2 regions of the Thermobacillus sp. genome follow, and region 1 is predicted to be linked to the other one. Evidence: predicted binding sites of a transcription regulator. Region 1 holds the regulator's gene; the other holds the start of a gene.
What was found. The regulator LexA, encoded in region 1, represses DNA repair genes until DNA is damaged. The targets are predictions, from matches to a motif close to CGAACATATGTTCG.
Positions count from the first base shown of each region.

Region 2: a site for LexA is predicted at 3,374-3,387, ahead of recA (recombinase RecA). Genes of this name have one in related genera too.

Region 1 covers NZ_QEWA01000033.1:103,173-111,851, forward strand. The annotation lists gene metH (methionine synthase) at 1-2,546, opposite strand, end outside; gene C6W55_RS06625 (1,2-dihydroxy-3-keto-5-methylthiopentene dioxygenase) at 2,692-3,234, shown strand; gene C6W55_RS06630 (HAD family hydrolase) at 3,307-4,098, opposite strand; gene C6W55_RS06635 (hypothetical protein) at 4,117-4,662, opposite strand; gene C6W55_RS06640 (DUF896 domain-containing protein) at 4,684-4,872, opposite strand; gene C6W55_RS06645 (LysM peptidoglycan-binding domain-containing protein) at 5,045-5,326, opposite strand; gene lexA (transcriptional repressor LexA) at 5,678-6,301, shown strand; gene glnA (type I glutamate--ammonia ligase) at 6,381-7,709, opposite strand; gene C6W55_RS06660 (MerR family transcriptional regulator) at 7,731-8,144, opposite strand; gene C6W55_RS06665 (methionine gamma-lyase family protein) at 8,206-8,679, opposite strand, start outside.
Region 2 covers NZ_QEWA01000029.1:79,045-87,723, forward strand. The annotation lists gene rimO (30S ribosomal protein S12 methylthiotransferase RimO) at 1-763, shown strand, start outside; gene pgsA (CDP-diacylglycerol--glycerol-3-phosphate 3-phosphatidyltransferase) at 760-1,335, shown strand; gene C6W55_RS04625 (hypothetical protein) at 1,396-1,524, opposite strand; gene C6W55_RS04630 (competence/damage-inducible protein A) at 1,988-3,247, shown strand; gene recA (recombinase RecA) at 3,455-4,513, shown strand; gene C6W55_RS04640 (regulatory protein RecX) at 4,623-5,288, shown strand; gene rny (ribonuclease Y) at 5,491-7,038, shown strand; gene C6W55_RS04650 (TIGR00282 family metallophosphoesterase) at 7,100-7,897, shown strand; gene C6W55_RS04655 (stage V sporulation protein S) at 8,052-8,312, shown strand; gene C6W55_RS04660 (dipeptidase) at 8,475-8,679, shown strand, end outside.

The sequences.
Region 1 (8,679 bases):
TCCCGATGTTCTTCCTCCAATTCGCGCCGGGCATCGGGGTCCATCAGCTTGTTCGCCAGTTCGAGGCCGTTCATCGCGTCCTTCGCGTACAGCACCAGCCCGTCGTACTCCGGCGCGATGCGCGTCTTCGTGAACTTGCGCGTAAGCGCCGCGCCGCCGACGAGAATCGGCGTGTCGATGCCGGCCGCCTTCAGATCCTGCGCCGTCGTCACCATCTGCTGCGCCGACTTGACGAGCAGGCCGGACAGGCCGATGATGTCGGCGTTCTCCCGCCGCTGCGCCTCGATGATCGCTTCCGGCGGCACTTTGATGCCGAGGTTCACGATTTCGTATCCGTTGTTGGACAGAATGATCTCGACGAGATTTTTGCCGATGTCATGCACGTCGCCCTTGACGGTCGCGAGCATGATTTTGCCCTTGACGCTCGTCTCGGTTTTCTCCATGTGCGGCTCGAGGTACGAGACGGACGCCTTCATCACTTCGGCGCTCTGCAGCACTTCGGCGACGATCAGCTCGTTGTTGTTGAACAGCCGGCCGACTTCCTCCATGCCGCGCATAAGCGGGCCGTTGATGATGTCGAGCGGCGCATATTTCTTGAGCGCCTCGTCGAGATCGGCGAACAGGCCGTCCTTCGAACCTTCGACCACGTAATTCGCGAGCCGCTCTTCCAGCGGGAGATCCGCCGTGTTCTTCGCCTTCTTCTCGACGGTCTTGTCGCGGAAAGCGGCGACGAACGCGGCGAGCGTCTCGTCGTTCGTATCGTAAATGAGCGCTTCGGCGAGCTTGCGCTCATGCTCCGGAATCGAGGCGTAGCGTTCCAGCCGCTCCGTGTTGACGATGGCGTAGTCAAGCCCCGCCTTCGTGCATTCGTAGAGGAACACGGAGTTGAGCACTTCGCGTCCTGCCGGCGGCAGGCCGAACGAGACGTTGCTGATGCCGAGGATCGTCTGGCAGCGCGGCATCTCCTGCTTGATGAGCCGAATGCCTTCAATCGTCTCCTTCGCCGAGCCGATGTACTGCTCATCGCCGGTGCCGACCGGGAAGACGAGCGGGTCGAAAATGATGTCCTCCGGCTGCAGCCCGTATTTGTTGACGAGCAGGTCATACGACCGCCGCGCCACCTCCAGCTTCGCATCGCGCGCGATCGCCTGGCCCCGTTCGTCGATGGTGCCGACGACGACCGCCGCGCCGTATTTTTGGACGAGCGGCACGACCCGCTGGAACTTCTCTTCACCGTCTTCAAGGTTGATCGAGTTGATGATCGCCTTGCCCTGCGAGAACTTGAGCGACGCTTCGATGACCCGCGGATCGGTCGTGTCGATGACGAGCGGCACCTTCACTTTCTTTACGACTTGCTCGAGGAAACGGGTCATGTCGGCCAGCTCGTCGCGGTCCGGGTCCTGCAGGCAGACGTCGATGACGTGCGCCCCGTTCTTCACCTGGGCGCGGGCGATCTCGGCCGCTTCCTCGTACTTGCCTTCCGCAATCAGCCTTTTGAACATGCGCGAGCCGAGCACGTTGGTCCGCTCCCCGACGAGGTACGGCCGGTTTTCCGGCTCGATGTACACGGTCTCGATGCCGGAGACGGCCGGCGGATGGCTGCCGGTTTCGGTCCGCGGCTTGTAAGGCGCCAGCGCTTCGGCGAGCGCCCGGATGTGCGCCGGCGTCGTCCCGCAGCAGCCGCCCGCGATGTTGAGCCACCCTTCGCGCGCGAATTGCTCCATCTTCCGCGCGAGCGATTCGGGCGATTCGTGATAATGGCCGTTCTCGTCGGGCAGCCCGGCGTTCGGATAGCAGCTGACGGCCGTCTTGGCGATGGACGCGAGGCTGCGGATGTGATCGCGCATGAATTCCGGACCGGTCGCGCAATTGAGGCCGATCGAGATCGGTTCCAGATGTTCCAGCGAAATATAGAATGATTCAATGTTCTGTCCCGCCAGCGTCGTGCCCATCGGTTCAATCGTGCCGGAGATCATGACGGGCAGCTTCCGTCCGGCTTCCTCGAACGCGCGATGTACGCCGATGCCCGCCGCCTTGACGTTTAACGCATCCTGGCACGTCTCGATGAGCAGCGCGTCGACGCCGCCCTCGATCAAGGCCAGCGCCTGGACATAATAGCTTTCGGCGAGCTCGTCGAACGTGACGCCGCCCGTCACGGACAGCGTCTTCGTCGTCGGCCCCATCGAGCCGGCCACGTAGCGCGGCTTCTCCGGCGTCGAGAACTTCTCCGCCGCTTCGGCCGCAAGCCGGGCCGCGGCGATGTTGATCTCGCGCGCCTTGTCCGCGATGCCGTACTCGGCCAGCACGACGCTCGTCGCGCCGAACGTGTTCGTTTCAATGATATCCGCGCCGGCGTCCAGATACGCCTCGTGGATGCCGCGGATCACATCCGGTCGCGTCAGGACGAGCATCTCGTTGCAGCCTTCCAGCTCTTCGCCGCCGAAATCGGCGGCGGTCAGGTTCGCCTGCTGGATCATCGTCCCCATTGCGCCGTCCAATATGAGAATGCGATGTTTCATCGCTTCCTGCAGGGTCGGTTTCGACATGGGCACACCTTCCGCCAAAAAAGTTAAGCCTTATTCTAGCAGAATGAAAAACGCCTGAAAAGCCCGGACCCATCGACAAACGCGCTGAAATCGTGTATAATTCAGGTTAATGATTGATAAATCCTATTGGAAATGAGGGATTAAGATGGCCGAGATTCGCATCCGCAACACCAACGAGAGAATCACCGGCGAGGAGAATGTGCGCGAATTTCTGAATGGACAAGGTGTCCTCTACGAGCACTGGGATACGTCCAAACTGCCGGAGCATCTGCGGGAAAAATTCGTGCTGAGCGATGAGGAGAAGAACGAAATCCTCCAAGCGTATGACGCGGAGATCCGCGATCTCGCCGGCCGGCGCGGCTATCAGACGTGGGACGTCATTTCCCTGTCCGACGCGACGCCGAACCTGGATGAGCTGCTGAAGAAATTCGAACAGGTGCATACGCACACCGAGGACGAAGTCCGCGCCATCGTGGCAGGCAAAGGCATCTTCATCATCAAGGGCAAGCCGGAAGTCGGCTACTTCGACGTCGAGCTGGAAGCAGGCGATGTCATCTCCGTTCCGGAAGGCAATCCGCACTACTTCACGCTGATGGAAAACCGTCAGATCGTCGCCGTGCGTCTGTTCATCGAGCCGGCGGGCTGGGTCGCCCATCCGTACGAAGATCCGGAATTCCAAAAAGCATAAATTCGGCCTTACATGTTCGGAAGCCATCCGCCCAAGCCCCTTTCGGCAAGGAGCGGATGGCTTCTTCGCTGCTTACAGCCGCTCAAGCAGCGCCGGCAGTTCGCGCAGCGAACGGATTTCGCAGGCCGGTTCAATCTCGCCGGACCGCTTGAGACCGTGCCGGTTGATCCATACCGAATCCATGCCGACGGTGTTCGCGCCGAGAATGTCGGTCGTCAGCTTGTCGCCGACCATGACGCCGGCATCCGGCCCGATACCGAGCAGCGACAGCGCATGACGGAAGATTGATGCCGCGGGCTTGCCTTCCCCGAATTCGCCCGAGATGACGATATGGTCGAAGTACGGCGCGAGCTCCGGTACGCCGGCCAGCTTCTCGCGCTGCAGATCGGGCGATCCGTTCGTCAAGAGCAGCAGCTTGTAGCGGCCGCGCAGCCGATCCAGCACTTCGAACGTCTCGTCGTAGACGAGCGGCCGCGCCCGGCGCTCCGCCGGGAACCGTTCGGCCAATTCTTCGCCGAGCCGCTCATCCTCGATGCCGATGCCGCGCAGGCCGCGGATCCACGATTCACGGCGATAGGCCGGCGCAAGCGCCTCGAGCTTGCGGAACTCCTCCTGCTCTCCCTCGCGAAAACGCGCCCACAGCCCTTCGAACGGATTGATGCCGATCCGTTGGGTGAACGGATAGGTTTCGTAGGATTCGTACAGCGCTCGCGCTTCCCGGCGAACCGACGCTTCCAGCTTCTCCGGATCCGCGCCGGTCCGCTCTTGCGCATACCGGCAGACCGCCTCGAACGCCTCCTTCACGCTGCGTTCGTCCCACAGCAGCGTATCATCCAGGTCGAACAGTACCGCTTGTTTTGCCATCCGGTTTCTCTCCCGTCATTACTTTTTCTTGTCTTTCTGCTGCTCGGTGTAGGGAATGCGGTTATCCTCCGCAAACCGCTGCAGCCGGTCGGCCATCTCGTCGATCGGATACCGGTTCAGCATGCGCGAGAATACCCAGTTGCCGCCCTTCTTCGGCTCGATGATGATGTATCCCGGACGGATGACGGTAATCGCCTTGATCGCGCTTGCCGTCAGCGTCTTGTCGCCGGTAAATTTGCGCGTGCCGACGAAATCCCTTCCCACGAGCAGATAGGGCCGTCGGAACCAGAACAGCGCCGCCAACGCCAGATAACACGCGACCGTCAGCCAGAAGATCGGCGTCTCGAACGGATTCGTCGTGTTCGGATCGTCCGCGGGAATCGTCATCATATAAATGTAGAAGCCGATGAACAGGATCAACAAAGCCGGCAAGACGTAATTGCGTCCCCTGTAGCGGTCCGTCACCGCTCCCGGCGAAGCGACGGCTTTGAGACCGGCTTTCTTGCGCCGTTTGTTCAGCTGTTCCGTGTTCTTGCGGACTTTCCGTTCCCAAGAGCGGGACATGCCAGCTCCCCCTTCTATACGCTAATGCTTCAACGTGCCGCCTGTTTCATCCGTCCAGCGGATCGCGTCGAGCTGCTGTTTCAGATTGCTTCGGAAACGCGCCAGATATTGCCTGCGCAGCTTGTCCCGCTCCGCCGTCTCTTCCGGCGTGAGACCGATCGTCTTGTGCTTGCGGGCAAGCTCGTTGATGCGCGCCGTCAATTCGTCCATGCGTGATGTGCCTCCCATACCCCTGACATACCACACCTTACTTTGACATCCCGGCCGGATCGTTGTCAAGCCGACAACAAAACAAAAACAACCCGGAAACGGCTTGAACCGTTCCCGGGCCAATCCATCGGCAATCGACAGGGACGCTCCCGTCTTCCGCTTCCGCACCGGATCAGCGGCCGGACCAATCCGGGATGACGAGCTGCTGTCCCGCTTGGATCACACTGCCGTCCAGACCGTTGCGCTTCCGGATTTCATAGACGGCGCGGCGCGTGTCCATCCCTTCCGCCTTCGCCGCTGCGGCGATCTCCCACAGCGTCTCGCCGGCATCCACGACAATGACCGATTCCGCGGGAGCCGGTTCGGCCGGCACCCGTTCCGACGCGCCGGTTCCCATGATCATGAAACCCGCGCTGACCAGCACGATGAACAGCATGGCTGCGGCATAACGCATGAAAGTGATCCGTTCCCCGCTCGCCGCGCGTTGCCTGCGAACCGCGGAAGTCTGTCCAACTTCGCCAGGACGGCTTTCTTGGATGGAACGATAGGACCGGCATTCACTTACATACATCATGGCCAACACCCCAAACAAACGTTCTCGTTTTGTAATCCCATCATAACACGAACATCTGTTTGCCGTCAATCATTTTTAGAACATTTGTTCCGGGAATGCATGTTCCCGCTTTGAGCCGTCCGCCGGATTTCCTGCAAAAATGCGAACCTGTGTTTTCGAGAACGAATGTTTGTGCGAACTCGGGTTCTGTGCTATAATTTGGTGTAACCAATATTTGATGGAGTGAATGCCGTGTCCAGAATATCCAACCGCCAGCAAGCCATACTGGAATTCATTAAACGGGAAGTCCGGGAGAAAGGCTATCCCCCTTCCGTTCGGGAAATCGGTGAAGCCGTCGGCCTTGCTTCCAGCTCGACCGTCCACGGCCACCTGGATCGGCTGGAGAAGAAGGGACTCATCCGCCGCGATCCGACCAAACCGCGCGCGATCGAAATATTGGATGACGACAACGAAGATCAGCTGCCGTTCCCGCTCGCCGTCACCCGCGTCCCGGTCGTCGGCAAGGTAACGGCCGGCGCGCCGATCACGGCGACGGAGAACATCGAGGAATATTTCCCCCTCCCCGCCCATTTCACCGGTGATGACGATGTGTTCATGCTTACGGTCAAGGGCGACAGCATGATCGAAGCCGGCATCCACGACGGCGACTATGTCATCGTGCGCCAGCAGCAGACGGCGCAGAACGGCGACATCGTCGTCGCGATGACGGAAGACGACGAAGCAACCGTCAAGACGTTCTACAAGGAGCGCGACCATATCCGGCTGCAGCCCGAGAACCCGGCGATGGAGCCGATCCGGCTGAAACATGTCACGATTCTCGGCAAAGTCATCGGATTGTTCCGCAGCATCCGTTGAATACGGCGCCCGAATATTGAAGCCCCGCTTGTCCGGCAGCGATGCCGAACTTGCGGGGCTTTTCCTTTGCTCTTATTCATCAATACAGCGTCAAATATTGATCGCGTTCCCACTGGTGAACCTGCATGCGGTACATGTCCCATTCGATTTCCTTCAGTTCGTAGAAATAGGACAGGGCGTGATCCCCCAGCGCCTCGCAGATCACTTCGTCGCGGATCAGCTCGTCCAGCGCTTCGCGCAGGCTCGAGGGCAGCATCTGGATGCCTTCTTCGATCCGTTCCTCCTCGGTCATGACATAGATGTTCCGGTTCGTCGGCGCCGGCAGTCTCATCCGGTTCTTGATGCCGTCAAGTCCGGCCTTGAGCATGACCGCGAGGCAAAGGTACGGATTGGCCGCCGGATCGGGGTTGCGCACCTCGATCCGCGTGCTCAGCCCCCGCGACGCCGGAATGCGCACCATCGGGCTCCGGTTGCTCGCCGACCAGGCGACATAGTTCGGCGCTTCATAGCCGGGCACAAGCCGCTTGTACGAATTGACGGTCGGATTCGTAACGGCCGCGAACCCGCGGGCGTGATGCAGCACCCCGGCCATGAACCAGCGCGCGGTATCGCTCAGACCGAGCGGATCGTCCGGATCGTAGAACGCGTTCTCGCCGTCCCGGAACAGCGAAAGATGGCAGTGCATGCCCGATCCGTTCACGCCGAACAGCGGCTTCGGCATGAACGTCGCATGCAGGCCGTGCTGCCGCGCAACCGTCTTGACGACGAGCTTGAACGTCTGAATCCGGTCCGCCGCCGTTACCGCATCGGAATACTTGAAGTCGATCTCGTGCTGGCCGGGCGCGACTTCATGGTGCGAAGCCTCGATCTCGAAGCCCATCTCTTCGAGGGTGAGCACGATTTCCCGGCGGCAGTTCTCGCCGAGGTCGGTCGGCGCGAGGTCGAAATAGCCGCCCTGGTCGTTCACTTCGTGCGTCGGATTGCCGCGCTCGTCGGTTTTGAACAGGAAGAACTCCGGTTCCGGACCGACGTTCATCGTGGAAAAGCCGAGCTCCTCCGCTTCCTTCAGCACCCGTTTCAGAATGCCGCGCGGGTCTCCCGCGAACGGCGTCCCGTCCGGCATGTACACGTCGCAAATCAGACGGGCGACCCGGTCTTCCGTCACCCACGGGAAGACGACCCATGTATCGAGATCGGGATACAGATACATGTCGGACTCCTCGATCCGGACGTAACCCTCGATCGAGGAACCGTCGAACATCATCTTGTTGTCCAGCGCCTTCTCGAGCTGGCTCAGCGGAATTTCAACGTTCTTGATCGTCCCGAGCAGATCCGTGAACTGCAGACGGATGAACCGGACGTTCTGCTCCCGCGCGATGCGCAGGATGTCCTCCTTGGTGTAGCCCATCTTATCCTCTCCTTGCCGCGATTAAGGTTTATTGTTGTAGAACCTGGACAGCTGACCCTGGATGAGCGATGTCCTGCCGGGACGGCGTTCGAGCAGCTGCTGCTTGAGCAGCCGGTGGAGCTGCAGATCCGTCAGTTCGCGGCGTTTGCTTTCCGTCTGCGGCGTAATGACCGTCGCTTCTTCCGATTCCTTTGAAACCGGATTCATCACTTGCTTGATTCCGGCGATGTTGACGCCTTTCTCGATCAGGGACTTGATCTCCAGCAGCCGCTCGACATCGTTGAACGAAAACAGGCGCTGGTTGCCCGAAGTCCGCGCCGGCATGACCAGACCGTGCTGCTCGTAGTAGCGGATTTGGCGGGCGGTCAAATCCGTCAGCTTCATCACGATGCCGATCGGGAAGAGCGCCATGTTTCTGCGGATCTCGTCACCCATGCCGCATCAACCTTCCAATTTTTTGTAGTATGGGTACTCGTATCGACACGAATAAAACGTGTCAAGAAATGTTAGGTTTAATTACAATGTTAGACCGTTCGGCAAGCCGTGTCAAGGCGGAAAGCACCCCAAGTTTTGCGTGCGCGTACGTCAGCCCGCCCTGCATATACGCGATATACGGCTCCCGGATCGGCGCGTCGGCCGAAAGTTCCAGGCTTCCGCCCTGCACGAACGCGCCGGCCGCCATGATGACGGGATGCGCATATCCCGGCATGTCGCCCGGTTCCGGCACGGCGTGCGCGTCGACGGCCGCCGCCTGCTGGATGCCCTGCACGAAGGCGATGAGCGAGTCGGCCGAATCGAACCGGACGGCCTGAATCAGATCGGTTCTCGGCTCGTTCCAGCGCGGTTTCGACTCGAAGCCCAGCTCCTCGAACATGGCAGCGGCAAAAATGCTCCCTTTCACCGCCTGCCCTACCATGTGCGGCGCAAGGAAAAATCCATGGAACATCCAGCGCTGCATGCCGGCCGTCGC
Region 2 (8,679 bases), on a different contig from region 1:
CCAGGGCGTGAAGGAAATCTGCCTCATCGCCCAGGATTCCACCAATTACGGCACTGATCTGTACGGAACGTTCAAGCTGCCCGAATTGCTGAACCGCGTCAGCGAAGTCGAAGGCATCGCCTGGGTTCGGCTCCATTACGCCTATCCCGGGTTTTTCACGGATGAGCTGATCGAGACGTTCGCTTCCAATCCGAAAATCTGCAACTACTTCGACATTCCGCTGCAGCACAGCGAGGATCTCATTCTGAAGCGGATGCGCAGGCCCGGACGGCAGCGCGACGCCCGCGAGCTGATCGCGAAGATCCGCGCGCGAATGCCGGACGCCGCGATTCGCACGTCGCTCATCGTGGGCTTCCCGGGCGAGACGGAGGAAGATTTCGAGCGGCTGTGCGATTTCGTCCGCGAGATGAAGTTCGACCGGCTCGGCGTGTTCACTTACTCGAAGGAAGAGGATACGCCGGCGGCAAGACTGCCGGATCATGTTCCGGATGACGTGAAGGAATACCGGGCGGCGGCGCTGATGGAAGTGCAGCGCGAAGTGTCGAAGGAGACCGCCGCCAAGCGGATCGGGCAAGTGATCGACGTGCTGGTCGAAAGATACGACGGGCGGAGCGACGTCTACGTCGGCCGCTCCCCTTACGACGCGCCGGAGGTGGACGGCGAAGTGTTTATCACCGGATGCCGTCCGGAGATCGGTTCGATTCAGCGCGTGCGCATCACGCATGCTTTCGAGTTTGACCTGTCGGGGGAGGGAGTGGTGTGAATCTCGCCAACCGCATTACGCTGGCCCGCATCTTCCTGGTCCCGATCATCATGTTCTTCCTGCTCGCCCGAATCGATTTCGAGCCGATCGCGTTCGAGAACTTTTCGATCACCTACAATCAGATCGTCGCCGCACTCATCTTCATCATTGCCGCCAGCACGGACGGGCTGGACGGGTATATCGCGCGGAAGAACAAGCTGGTGACGAATCTGGGAAAGCTGCTTGACCCGCTGGCGGACAAACTGCTGGTCGCGGCCGTGCTCATCTCACTGGTCGAGATGGACAAGCTCGACGCCTGGATCGCCATCGTCATCATCAGCCGCGAATTCGCCGTCACAGGCTTGCGCCAGGTCGCCCTGCTCGAAGGGAAGGTGCTCGCCGCCAGCCGCTGGGGGAAATGGAAGACCGGCGTGCAGATTACGATGATCATCGCCCTCTTGCTCAACAACTTTCCGTTCGCGCTGGTCAGCATTCCGTTCGACATCGTGATGACATGGGTGGCGGCCGTCATCACCGTCTATTCGGGCATCGACTACTTCGTCAAGAACAAAAATCTCATTCCGGTGCAATAAGTGCAGCAATGAAGGGCAGAGACTCGCGCGGGGGCTCTGCCCTTCCGCATGTTCGCAAGTTTACACCTTCGCCAGCACATCCCGCTTGAACTGCTCCAGCGCCTCGTCGGTATCGATGGAGTATCGGCACTCGAGGCCGACAAATCCGTCAGGCCGGCGATGTAAGCTTTCGCGGCACGTCTCGTCCACCAGGCTGATGAACCTTGTGCACGTCGCGACGATCCGGGCGATGCACTCCTGCTCCCTGGCGATGCGGTCCAGATCGTCGAGGTCCCACCAGGCGGAGCCCGTGAAATCCGTGTTCCCTGATCTTCTCCAGATGCCAGATGACGTCCTTGCCGGGGTAGGCGCCGATGCACAATGAAATCTTCATTCGCTTCACGTATCGAAAATTATCACCATATAAGTATGTAACGCCTATATCAGGCAAAAAATAGTGCATTTTTGCACTACATGCTTCAAGGGGATATCAACCGCTCCATGAGGCCTTTGTGGCGGGTATGTTCGTAGCGTGTGTGAGCCGCTTCATGTCCGGCAGTTGCTTTTCAAGCCCGAGACCATATAAGCTTAAGGATGAGCTGATATTCCTGTGCAAAATCGCTTGCGCCCGCCCGGCAGGGGACGGCGCTTGATTGGAAAGGAGACTTGACCGGTGAAAGCCGAAATCATCGCCGTAGGGACGGAGCTGCTGCTCGGACAGATTGTCAATACGAATGCGCAATATCTCTCGCAGGGACTCGCCGCCCTCGGCATCGACGTTTACTTCCAGACGGTCGTCGGAGACAACGCGGGCCGAATCCGGCAGGCGATCGAGACGGCGCGGGGCCGGGCGGATCTGCTCCTGTTCACGGGCGGACTCGGACCGACGCAGGACGATCTGACGAAAGACGTGCTTGCCGACTATCTGGGCCGGAAGCTGATCGTGCACGAGCCGTCCATGAAGAAGATCGAGGAGCGGCTGGCAGGCAGGCTGATGCTCATCGAAAGCAACCGGCGCCAGGCGCTCATGATCGAAGGCAGCGAGCCGCTGCCGAACGAGACGGGGCTCGCGGTCGGCAACGCGCTCACGGCGGACGGCACGCACTACGTGCTGCTTCCCGGTCCGCCCGGCGAGATGAAGCCGATGTTCGACGGACCGGCGACTGCGTGGCTGCTCCGGCAGCTCGGCGAGAGCCGTCCGCTCTATTCGATGACGCTTCGCTTCGCGGGCATCGGCGAGTCGGCGCTTGAAGATTTGCTGATCGATCTGATCAAGCGGCAGACCGACCCGACGATCGCGCCGTACGCGAAGGAGGGCGAGGTGGCGATCCGGCTTTCGACGAAAGCGGCAAGCGAAGCGGAAGCGGCGGCCAGGCTCGGCGAAACGGCGGCAGCCATCGAACGGCTGGCCGGCCGGTATCTGTATGCGAGGGAGGATGTGCCGCTGGAGCAGACGGTTGTCGATTTGCTGCGCGCTTCCGGCAAGACCGCTGCCGCCGCGGAAAGCTGCACGGGCGGGCTGCTCGCCGAGCTGCTCACCAGCGTTCCGGGCAGCAGCGAGGCGTTCGCTGGCGGCTTCGTGGTCTATACGAATGCGATGAAGCGAAATCTGCTCGGCGTGCCGGCCGATCTGCTCGAAGGACCGGACGCGCCGGGCGCGGTCAGCGCGCAGACGGCCGAGGCGATGGCCGTGCGGACGCTCGAGCGCGCCGGAAGCGACTATGCGATCGCGATCACCGGCGTCGCGGGCCCGGCGCCGTCGGAGGGGAAGCCGCCCGGCCTCGTCTATGTTGCCGTCGCCGAGCGGGGCGGCCGCACCGAAGTGCATGAGCTGAAGCTGTCGGGCGGCCGGGCCGGCATCCGTCTGCGGGCCGCCAAGCATGCGCTGTACCGGCTTTGGGAGCGGCTGAACGGAATTGTGAAAAATTCGTGAACAGGATTGCCAAGCCTTCCCTCGGCGGATATAATAGGTGTCAGTTGACGGAAGAACCGCAGCGAAGATTGCTTTGCTGCGGTTCTTTTTCTGTTTCGGGTCGGGCGCGTCACCGAAGAAAAAATGCGAATGTATGTTCGAAAAACTACTTGGCAATCGCCCGGAAATGCTTTAATATGGGATCATAACGGCAAAGGAAGTGGTATTGTGTCGGATCGCCGTGCGGCGTTGGAAATGGCTTTGCGCCAGATTGAGAAACAATTCGGCAAAGGTTCCATCATGAAGCTGGGCGAGCAGGCAGGTCTTACGGTCGAGACCGTGCCCAGCGGCTCGCTGGCGCTGGATATTGCCCTTGGTGTCGGCGGCATGCCGAGGGGACGGATCATTGAAATCTACGGGCCCGAATCGTCCGGAAAAACGACGGTCGCGCTGCATGCGATCGCCGAAGTGCAGAAGATCGGCGGCCAAGCCGCGTTCATCGACGCGGAGCATGCGCTTGACCCGCTCTATGCGAGCAAGCTCGGCGTGAACATCGACGAGCTGCTGCTTTCGCAGCCCGATACGGGCGAACAGGCGCTCGAGATCGCGGAAGCGCTCGTGCGCAGCGGCGCCATCGACATCATCGTCATCGACTCGGTTGCGGCGCTCGTGCCGAAAGCCGAGATCGAGGGCGAGATGGGCGATTCGCATGTCGGCCTCCAGGCCCGGCTCATGTCTCAGGCGCTGCGCAAGCTGTCCGGCGCGATCAGCAAATCGAAGACGATCGCGATCTTCATCAACCAGCTCCGCGAGAAAGTCGGCGTCATGTTCGGCAATCCGGAGACGACGCCGGGCGGACGCGCGCTGAAGTTCTACGCGAGCGTGCGGCTGGAAGTGCGCCGCGTCGAGACGATCAAGATGGGCAGCGAGCTCGTCGGCAACCGGACGCGCATCAAGGTCGTGAAGAACAAGGTGGCGCCGCCGTTCAAACAGGCGGAAATCGACATCATGTACGGCGAAGGCATCTCGAAGGAAGGCAGCCTGATCGACATCGGCACGGAGCTGGATATCATCCAGAAGAGCGGGGCATGGTTCTCGTTCGAAGGCGAACGGCTCGGCCAGGGCAGGGAGAACGCGAAGCAATATCTGAAGGACCGTCCCGACATCGCGGCCAAGATCGAGAAGCAAATCCGCGACGCCAGCAATCTGATCGGCGCGTCGGCAACGTCGGCCTTCGCTGCTTCGCCGGATGAGGACGACGAATTCGAAGACGATTTCGAAGCGTAAGGATACGCGGGCACCTTCTGCCAAGGTGCCCGCGTCGCTTTAAAAGAAATAAACGGGCGCGCCTTCCATTGTGGACGCGCAAGCCGTTTTTGCTTGAGGAGGAGCGTTCATGCCGCACAAGATCCGCGCGGTCGAACGGGACGGGAAAGGCCGCTACGTCATTTACGGAGATGGGGAAGACGAGCCGCTGCTCGTCGTGCACGAGGATGTGCTGATACGCCATCGTCTGTTCAAGGGAACGGAGCTGGATGAGGAACAGCTGGCCGAAATCGGGCGCGAGGCGCACGAACAGGAAGCCTACGGGGCGGCGCTGGCGAGTCTCGGCCGGCGCAGCCGCACCCGGAAGGAACTGGCGCTGTACCTGTCGCGCCGGGGGTTCCCCGAGCAGGTCTCGAAGGCGGCGCTGGATCGGCTCGCGCGGGAAGGCTACCTTGACGACAGCCGGTATGCGCGGGAGTTCGCGCGCGTGCGGGCGGAAGGCTATTATAAAGGAAGAAATTTGATCCGGAGTGAATTATTGAGGAAAGGCATCAGCCGGGGTGAGGCGGATGCGGCGATCCGGAACCTCCATCCGGAGACGGAGCGGCGCGCGGCCGTCGAGGCGGCGCTCAAGAAATGGCCTTCGCTCCGGGGCGAATTCCGGGACCGCACGCGCAAGCTTGCGCAGTTTCTGTACCGCCGCGGATATACCGGAAGCGTCGTGCGGGAAGCCGTCCGCGCCGCGGCCGGAGACGGGGCGGCGGATGCGGAGGATGACGGCTTTTACGGGGACTGACGGCGCCCGGGCGATTGCTTGACAATTGATTTTCACAAAAGATAAAATGATTCTGTATTCCTTCTTTTTGAATCGATTTTCCTTCCAGAAATTGATTCGAACCGATCTTTTTCGACATGAACCGAAAGAAACGGTGGAACACCGGCTGAGAACCGAATACGATCCATGGCTTCGGCTTTGGTGAGAACGAGGAGGTGAGAGGATGCCTATCGAAATCTGGATCTGGCTCCCGATCGTTCTCGTTGTTGGCGCAGTATTTTTTGGCATTGGCTACTGGGTACGGAAATCGATCGCCGAAGCGAAAATCTCGAGCGCGGAGAAGGCTGCCGAGCAGATTCTGGAGAACGCACGCAAGGAAGCCGACGCGCTGAAGAAGGAGACGATTCTCGAGGCGAAAGACGAAGTACACAAACTCCGAGCCGAAGCGGAACGGGAAACACGCGAACGCCGGAATGAATTGCAGCGCCTGGAACGGCGTCTGCAGCAGAAGGAAGAGTCGCTGGACCGCAAGCTGGAAGCGCTGGAGCGCAAGGAAGAGCAAGTGGCCAACAAAGAGAAGCGAATCGAGGAAACGCAAGAACAGATTGACGCGATATATCGTCAGCAAGTTCAGGAGTTGGAGCGCATCTCCAACTTGACTTCGGAAGAGGCCAGACAGATCATTCTGTCGAATGTCGAGCAGGAAATCCGTCACGAGACGGCACAGATGATCAAAGATATCGAGCAGCAGGCCAAGGAAGAAGCGGACAAGAAGGCGAGAAACATCATCTCCCTGGCGATTCAGCGTTGCGCGGCCGACCATGTGGCCGAGACGACCGTTTCGGTCGTCGCGCTGCCGAACGAGGAGATGAAAGGCCGCATCATTGGCCGGGAAGGCCGCAACATCCGCGCGCTGGAGACGCTTACCGGCATCGATCTGATTATCGACGACACGCCGGAAGCGGTTATCCTGTCCGGGTTTGACCCGATCCGCCGCGAAATCGCGCGCACCGCGCTGGAGAAACTGGTGGCGGACGGACGCATTCACCCGGCGCGGATCGAGGAAATGGTCGAGAAATCCCGCAAGGAAATCGACGAGCGGATCCGCGAATACGGCGAACAGGCGACGTTCGAGGTCGGCGTTCACGGACTGCATCCGGATCTGATCAAGATTCTCGGACGTCTGCGCTATCGTACAAGCTATGGCCAGAACGTGCTCAAGCACTCGATCGAAGTGGCCTATCTGGCGGGTCTGATGGCCGCCGAGCTCGGCGAAGACGTCATGCTGGCCCGGCGGGCGGGACTGTTGCACGACATCGGCAAAGCGCTGGACCACGAAGTGGAAGGTTCTCATGTCGAGATCGGCGTCGAGCTGACGAAGAAGTACAAGGAACACCCTGTCGTCATCAACAGCGTCGCGTCGCACCACGGCGATACGGAAGCGACGTCCGTCATCGCGATGCTGGTCGGAGCGGCGGACGCGCTGTCCGCGGCTCGTCCCGGCGCCCGTCGCGAGACGCTCGAGACGTACATCAAGCGGCTGGAGAAGCTCGAAGCGATTACGGAATCGTTCGAAGGCGTCGAGAAATCGTACGCCATCCAGGCCGGCCGCGAAGTGCGCGTCATGGTGCAACCGGACAAGATCGACGATATCGAGGCGTTCCGGCTGGCGCGCGACATCACGAAGAAGATCGAGAGCGAACTCGATTATCCGGGACATATCAAGGTCACGGTTATCCGCGAGACGCGCGCTGTGGAATACGCGAAATGAACGACCTGAGAGCGGCTGGTACCTGCCAGCCGCTCTCTTATCCATATTGGGAGGGAAATGCATGATCGTACTCTTCATCGGCGACATCGTTGGCAGCACGGGACGCGCCGCATTGAAGCAAGTGTTGCCGTCGCTGAAGAGCAAATATCAGCCGCATCTGATCGTGGCCAACGGGGAGAACGCGGCACACGGCCGCGGCATTACGGCGGCGATCGCGCGGGAGTTCTATGAACTCGGCGTACACGCGATCACGATGGGGAACCATACGTGGGACAACAAAGATATCTTCGAATGGATCGATGACGAGCCGCGCATCGTCCGGCCGGCGAATTTTCCGCCCGGCACGCCCGGAAGAGGATCGACGGTGGTGAAGGCGAACGGCAAGACGCTCGGCATTCTCAATCTGCAAGGACGCACCTTCCTGCCGCCCCTCGACTGCCCGTTCCGGGCGGCGGATGAGCTGATCGGGAAGCTCAAGGCGCAGACGCCCTGCATTCTGGTGGACTTCCATGCGGAAGCGACTTCGGAGAAAATCGCGATGAGCTGGTATCTGGACGGACGGGCGTCGGTTGTCGTCGGCACCCATACCCACGTGCAGACGAACGACGACCGGATTCTGCCCGGCGGGACGGCTTGCCTCACCGATGTCGGCATGGTCGGCTCGCGGGACGGTGTGCTGGGGATGGAGCGGTCATCCGTCGAATACCGCTTTCTGACGCAGCTGCCTTCCCGGTTCACGGTCGACGAAGGCAAATGGCAGTTCCATGCCGTTCTGGCGGAAATTGACGACGCGACCGGCAAAGCGAAATCGATCGCGAAGATTCGTCTGACGGAGGATGAATGGCTGCTGATGCAGTAGCAAAACGGCCGCAAGGCGGCCCTTTTGCCGCCGCAAATTGTCAATCAATTCGGAACAGTGTGCAAAGTGCGTGTACAACAGCAGGAATTTTTCGACCCCTCTCGAATAAGATGAATAGTGGATTCCATCCATCATTCCCGAGGAGGTACTTTCCATGGAGGTATTAAAAGTTTCAGCAAAGTCCAATCCAAATTCTGTCGCAGGCGCGCTGGCGGGCGTATTGCGCGAACGCGGGTGCGCAGAATTGCAGGCAATCGGGGCTGGTGCGTTGAATCAGGCGATCAAGGCCGTGGCGATCGCCCGGGGATTCGTCGCGCCAAGCGGGGTGGATCTGATCTGCATTCCTGCATTCACCGACATCGTCATTGACGGGGAAGACCGCACGGCAATCAAACTGATCGTCGAGCCTCGCTGACTGCAGCAGACAAACACAACGGCATACCTTCATCCGTTGCTTGGCGAACGGAACGATCCGAAGGAACGAGATTGGAAATCCATGCAACCTGTTTACGGCCGTAAACGGGTTTTTTTTGCTGCCGAAAGGCGAGAAACCACCGAATGAAGCGGAGGGTCGGGGATGAGGGAATTTGCGGACCTGCATTGCGATGTGCTCGCCAAGCTGCTGACCGGTGAGGCGGAATCTTTTGACGGACCGGGTTCGGACGGGCTGGATGTCACCTATGGCAAGCTGACCGCTTCCGGCGCCGTCCTGCAGACGTTCGCCGTCTACCTGCCGAAGCGCGTGCCGCAGACGTTCATGTCGGTCGTCCAGGCGGTCGATC